2 linked regions of the Actinopolymorpha cephalotaxi genome follow. The protein of the gene in region 1 interacts with the protein of each later gene in a pairwise test. Links are inferred from orthologs where the notes say so. Each region holds a gene or a part of one and is shown on either strand. Other genes may lie near its edges.

Region 1 (3,269 bases):
CGAGCGTGCCCGGCCGCACGTCGACACGCTGCTGGCCGCGGGGTACGTCACCCGCGAGGGCGACAGCCGGCTGGCGGTCACCCCGTCCGGGCTGGCGGCGGTCGACCAACTGGTGGCCACCCGCCGGGCCGCGCTCGGACGGCGGCTGTCCGGCTGGCGGCCCGAGGAGCATCCGGAGCTGTCGGCGTTGCTGCAGCGCCTGGCGTCCACGTCCCTGGGTGACGAGGCGGACCGTGAGGTGTTCGGTTCCGCCCGCCCGCCGACCCGCCGTGACCGGCGCCCGTGACCGGCGCCCGTGACCGGCGTCCGCGTCCGGTCCGGGAGGCGGCCCGCCTCACGCATCCGGTGGGAGCGATGCGCAAGGATGGACCGATGATCGTCGGGCTGGGAATCGACGTGGTCGACGTCGAGCGATTCGAGGCGACCCTGGACCGTACGCCCGGGTTGCGCACCCGGCTGTTCACCGAGGTCGAGCGCACCCGCCCGATCGCGGGGCTGGCCGCCCGGTTCGCGGCGAAGGAGGCGCTGGCCAAGGCGCTCGGCGCCCCGGTGGGCATGCGCTGGCACGACGCCGAGGTGGTCACCGACGACGACGGCCGGCCCTGGCTGGAGGTCCGCGGCACGGTGGCCACCCAGGCCGAGAAGCTGGGCGTCACCTCCATGCACCTGTCCATGTCGCACGACGCCGGGATCGCGTCCGCGGTCGTCGTACTCGAGAGGGGCTGACCACAGCCGATGCGCACCGCGCACACCGTCGTCCAGGTCAGGGCCGCCGAGGCCGCGCTGATGGCGACCGTTCCCGACGGCACGTTGATGGACCGCGCCGCAACCGGACTGGCGCACGCCTGTGTGGACTTCCTGGGCGGCACCTACGGCGCCGACGTCGTGATCGTGGCGGGGTCGGGCGCGAACGGCGGCGACGCGTTGTACGCCGGAGCCCGGCTCGCCCGGCGCGGCGCCCGGGTGGCCGCGATCCTGCTGAGCCCGGACAAGGCGCACGCCGGTGGCCTGGCCGCGCTGCGTTCGGCCGGCGGTCACGTCGTACCCGCGAACGAACGCGAGGACGCCGTGGCCCGCGCCGATCTGGTGCTGGACGGCATCGTCGGCATCGGGGGCAAGCCCGGCCTGCGCCCGGACGCGGTCGCGGTGATGGACCTGGTCCGGCGCCACGACGTACCCGTGGTCGCGGTCGACGTGCCGTCCGGCATCGACGTGGACACCGGCGAGACGCCCGAGCCACACGTGCGCGCCGACGTGACGGTGACGTTCGGCACCCACAAGGTGGGCCTGCTCGTCGACCCGGGCGCCTCCGCTGCCGGGGTGGTGCACCTGGTCGACATCGGGCTCGGCCCGTACCTCCCGGATCCGGTGGTGGAGTCACTGCAGGCCTCGGACGTGGCCGCCCTGCTGCCGGTGCCGGACCGCACCTCGCACAAGTACACCCGCGGCGTCCTGGGCGTGGTGGCCGGTTCCGAGCAGTACACCGGCGCGGCGGTGCTCGCGGTCAGCGGCGCCCTGGGCGGGCCGCTCGGCATGGTCCGCTACGTCGGCCCGGACGAACCCGCCCGGCTGGTCCGGGCCCGCTGGCCCGAGGTGGTGGCGGGTGAGGGCCGGGTGCAGGCCTGGGTGGTCGGGTCCGGCCTGGGCGAGGCACCCGAACGCGCCGAGGACGTCGCCCGCGCGCTGGCCGCGGACGTACCCGTGCTCGTCGACGCGGACGGGCTGCGGCACGTGCTCGGGCGGTGCGAGGGCGAGGTGCTGCTCACGCCGCACGAGGGCGAGCTCGCCCGGATGCTGGAGGTGGAGCGTACGGACGTCGCCGCCCGCCGGCTGCACTACGCGCGGGCGGCCGCCGACCGCTGGAACGCCACCGTGCTGCTCAAGGGCGCGACCACGGTGGTGGCGCCGCCGACCGGGCCGGTCCGGGTCAACTCGGTGAGCACGCCCTGGGTGGCGACCGCCGGGTCCGGCGACGTGCTGTCCGGCATCTGCGGTGCGCTGCTGGCCGGCGGGCTCTCACCGCTGGACGCGGGCAGCGTGGGCTGTTTCCTGCACGAGACGGCCGGCATCCTCGCCTCGCGCGGCGGCCCGATCGTCGCCGAGGACATCGCCGCCGCACTGCCGGACGCCTATCGGTTCGTACGGGGGGTCGGCGAGGGCGAGGACGCCGAGCGCGGCTGAGCCCGAAGGCGGACGGGAGGTGGCCCGCGCGAGAAACGTCCGCCAACACCGGCGAATGTTCACCGGTTCTGTCGGCAGACCGTAGTAATCTCCCGCGTGGTCACGTGCACACCGCGCGCGACCGGGCGAAAGGAATGCGGTCGTGCGTTCGCGTTCGTGGCACAGGCGTTCGTGGCATTGGCGTTCATGGCACAAAGCGGTGCTGTCCTCGGTGGTCGTGCTGGCGCTCGGACTCGCCGGCACCGCGTGCGGCGGCAACGGCGGCACCGACTCGTCGTCCGGCGGTGGCGGCGGGAAGACCGCCCGGCTCTACGTCGGCGGTGACGTCAACCTCCGGGACATGTGGCAGAAGTCCCTCATCCCGGCGTTCCGCAAGGACAATCCCGGCTACGACGTCAAGCTGACGTTCTCCGAGCACGGCGTCAACGACACCACGACGCTGGCCAAGCTCGGCGCCGCGGTCAAGGGCAAACAGGACCCCGGCTTCGACCTGGCCGAGAGCGGGTTCATCGGCACCGCCGCGCTGTCCGGCCTGCTCACCAAGGTGAGCACCAAGCAGGTGCCCAACCTGACCAACGTCGACGCGGGCCTGCTCACGCCGGTGAAGCAGTCGGCGGTTCCCTACCGCGGCTCGTCGGTGGTGCTCGCCTACAACGCCGAGCACGTGCCCGACCCGCCGAAGACCCTCGACGACCTGCTGGCCTGGATCAAGGCACACCCGGGGAAGTTCACCTACAACTCCCCGCCCACCGGCGGGTCCGGGCAGTCGTTCGTCACCACGGTGCTGGACAAGTACGTCCCCGCCGGTGACCGGCAGAAGATGGTCACCGACTACGTGCCCGACCTGGAGAAGGACTGGGACCGCGGGTTCGCGGAGCTGAAGGGCCTGAACGGCTCGATCTACCAGCACGTCTATCCCAACGGCAACCAGGACGTGCTCAACCTGCTGGCCAAGGGCCAGATCTGGGTCGCCCCGGTGTGGTCGGACATGGCGCTGTCGGGCAAGCAGACCGGGCTGCTGGGCAAGGAGATCAAGCTCGCCCAGATCAGTGAGCCGTCGTTCACCGGTGGCGCGGTCTACCTCGGCG
Region 2 (3,164 bases), 2.8 Mb from region 1 along the record:
CTACTGGTACCGCCGCACGGCGTACTCTGTCACGCGTCTTGCGGAGTGAGACGGGCGGACCTGATCCCGCGGCGCCGCCAGGTCCAGGTCACGGTGATCCCCTCACCGTCGGTCACCGCGGCCGGGTAGGAGAACTCCCGCTCCTCGACGTTCTGCTCGCCCGGATCCCCCGCCGCCCCCGTCGGCCCGGCGTCGTCCAGGGCCGGCGCGTCGTCCAGGGTCGCCCAGTGGTGCCAGGTGTGGCCGTTGTCGGCGGAGATCGCCGCGGTGAGCGGCGTTCGCACTCCCCACGACCTGCCGACCGGGTTGTGCACGCAGACCAGCCGGCCGTCCGGGAGAGGCGCGAGGTCGATCCCGCTGTTGTTGTTCGGCAGCGACGTCGGCGTCACCGGGCTCCAGGTCCGGCCGCCGTCGGCGGAGTCGCTGCGGCACACCCAACCGCTGCTGCTGCGCACCAGCATGTGCACCCGGCCGGGCGCGGACTCCCAGACCGTGGGCTGGATGATCCCCTTGCCGGGGAACGCCGCGTGGTCGACCGGCACGAACTCGCCGCGCTGCCAGCTGCGCCCCCGGTCGTACGACAGGTCGGCGAACGCGTCCCAGGTGTCGCTGCGTTCGATCGACGCCGGCGCGAGCCAGCCCCCGTCGGCGAGCACGATCGGCTTGTTCTTCACCGGGCCGCGCCCGCCCTCGTCGCCCGGCACCAGCTCCCGGGGCGCGGACCAGGTACGCCCGCCGTCACCGGAGACGACCACCCGGGTGCGCCAGGCCGGGATCTGCCGCCCCACCTTGTAGAACAGCCACACCTCGCCGGCCCCACCCCAGGGCGGCGCGAACAGCACCGGGTTCCAGTGCGGCAGGCCGTCCTCGCCGGCCACGCGTTCGGGGCGTGACCACCCCTCGGGCGTACGCCGGGCCAGCCAGATCGCCACGTCGTCCGCACCCTCGCGGCTGCCACCGAACCACGCCACCAGCGGCCCGTCCGGCAGCAGCAGCACCGTGGACGCGTGGCAGGCCGCGAACCGCGGGTCGTCGCGGACCACGAACTCCCGCTCCACCCGCGCCTGCGCCTCCGGGCCGGTCGCCTCGGGTCCGGTCACTCCGCGGTCACTCCGCGGTCGCGGCCCGGGCGCGCTGCTGGGCCACCTCGTACAACGCGATACCCGCCGCGACCCCGGCGTTCAGCGACTCCGTGCCCGAGTGCATCGGGATCCGCGCCAGGTCGTCGCAGGTCTCGCGGACCAGCCGGGACAGGCCCTTGCCCTCCGAGCCCGCGACCAGGACCACCGGCCCGTCCAGGTCGGCCACCTCGGCGAGGTCGCCCTCGCCCTCCGCGGCCAGCCCGACGATGCGCAGCCCGGCCTTCTGGTACGCCTTCAGCGTCCGGTTGAGGTTGACCGCCCGGGCCACCGGCACCCGCACCGCCGCCCCGGCCGAAGTCTTCCACGCGGCCGCCGTCATCCCGGCCGACCGGCGTTCGGGCACCACCACACCGTGCGCGCCGAACGCCGCCGCCGAGCGGACCACCGCGCCCAGGTTGCGCGGGTCGGTGACGCCGTCCAGGGCCACCAGCAGCGCCGGGTGCCCGCTGTCGATGGCGTCCTGGAGCAGCTCGTCGGGGTCGGCGTAGTCGTACGGCGGCACCTGCACCGCCACGCCCTGGTGGACCGCGCCGCTGGTGATCCGGTCCAGCTCCAGCCGGGTGACCTCCAGCAGCGGGGTGCCGGTCTCGGCGGCCAGCCGCAGGATCTCGCGTACCCGGTCGTCGCGGTCGACCCGCTCGGCGATCTGGACGGTCTTCACCGGTACGCCGGAGCGCAGGGTCTCCACGACGGGGTTGCGGCCGACGATCCACTCCGGCTTGTCACCGGCCCGGCCGCCCGTACCCGCCCGGCCGGAGCCACCGCCGCGCCGGGTGTCCGACGTGGCACCGGCCCGCTTCTGCGCCTGCATCCGCTTGTGCGCCTTGTGGTAGGGCCGGTCCTCCGCCCGCGGCGTCGGGCCCTTGCCCTCCAGTCCGCGGCGGACCCGGCCGCCCGATCCCGCCGTCGGGTTGCCCGAGGACCGCTGCCGGATCGCACCACGGCGCTTGCTGTTGCCGGCCACGCCAGCCTCCACCCACTCGATGTCGTACGTCGATCAGCCTCGGTCGGCGACGTCCCACCGGGCGCCGTGCGGGGTGTCGGTGACCTCCACGCCCGCGTCCCTGAGCTGGTCACGCACCGCGTCGGCCGCCGCCCAGTCCCGCCGGGCCCGCGCTTCCTCACGCTGAACCAGCAATGCTCGCACCAGGGTGTCGGCCACCGCGCGGAGGGAGTCGTCCTGGCCGGCCGAACGCCGCCAGCGCGGGTCCATCGGGTCCAGGCCGAGCACGGACAGCATCGACCTGACCTCGAGCAGTCGCGCCCGGACGCTCGCCTTGTCGTCGGCGGCCAGGGCGGTGTTGCCGTCGCGTACGGCCGCGTGCACGACCGCAAGCGCCTGCGGGACGCCCAGGTCGTCGTCCATCGCCGCGACGAACGCGTCCGGCAGGGCGGACGCCCGCCCATCCCCGTCCAGGACGGATTCGCCGTCCCCGTCCCCGGCGAACTCCGTCGCCCGCTCGACGAAGCCCTCCAGCCGCTGGTAGCCGGCGGCCGCCTCGTGCAGCGCCTCCTCGGAGTACTCGATCATCGAGCGGTAGTGCGGCGAGGCGAGGTAGTAGCGCAACTCGACCGGGCGGACGTCGCGGCGGACGACCTCCCGGACCAGCAGGGAGTTGCCGAGCGACTTGCTCATCTTCTCCCCGGACAGCGTGACCCAGGCGTTGTGCAGCCAGTAGCGGGCGAACGGGTCACCGGCCGCGAGCGACTGGGCGCGTTCGTTCTCGTGGTGCGGGAACACCAGGTCGATGCCGCCGCCGTGGATGTCGAACTCGGGCCCGAGGTACTTCGTCGACATCGCCGAGCACTCGATGTGCCAGCCGGGCCGGCCCGGGCCCCACGGCGTGTCCCAGCTCGGCTCGCCCGGCTTGGCCCGCTTCCACAACGCGAAGTCACGAGGGTCGCGCTTGGCCCCGGCGTTCTCGGTGTCGCCCGCCGACTGGACCTCCTCGACCCGCTGGCCGGACAGGGCGCCGTAGTCGGCGAACGAACCGACGTCGAACAGCACGTCACCGCCGCTGG

Evidence for each region.
Region 2: the proteins of FHR37_RS17700 (region 1) and rlmB interact in binary tests that used the Escherichia coli proteins (3 or more experiments, as listed by UniProt). The link is inferred for Actinopolymorpha cephalotaxi from one-to-one orthologs.

The regions. Positions count from the first base shown.
Region 1 is NZ_JACBZA010000001.1:4,026,598-4,029,866, reverse strand. Bases 1-2,958 are described here. They hold FHR37_RS17700 (NAD(P)H-hydrate dehydratase), read left to right. Parts: upstream 1-735; coding sequence 736-2,181; downstream 2,182-2,958. Other genes in these bases: FHR37_RS17695 (extracellular solute-binding protein), read left to right, coding at 2,381-2,958; FHR37_RS17705 (holo-ACP synthase), read left to right, coding at 373-726; FHR37_RS17710 (MFS transporter), read left to right, coding at 1-286. Also shown: more of FHR37_RS17695, read left to right, coding at 2,959-3,269. UniProt on the Escherichia coli protein: Bifunctional enzyme that catalyzes the epimerization of the S- and R-forms of NAD(P)HX and the dehydration of the S-form of NAD(P)HX at the expense of ADP, which is converted to AMP.
Region 2 is NZ_JACBZA010000001.1:6,811,724-6,814,887, reverse strand. What follows is about bases 108-2,960. They hold rlmB (23S rRNA (guanosine(2251)-2'-O)-methyltransferase RlmB), read right to left. Parts: upstream 2,107-2,960; coding sequence 1,108-2,106; downstream 108-1,107. Other genes in these bases: cysS (cysteine--tRNA ligase), read right to left, coding at 2,140-2,960; FHR37_RS30545 (sialidase family protein), read right to left, coding at 108-1,100. Also shown: more of FHR37_RS30545, read right to left, coding at 30-107; more of cysS, read right to left, coding at 2,961-3,164. UniProt on the Escherichia coli protein: Specifically methylates the ribose of guanosine 2251 in 23S rRNA.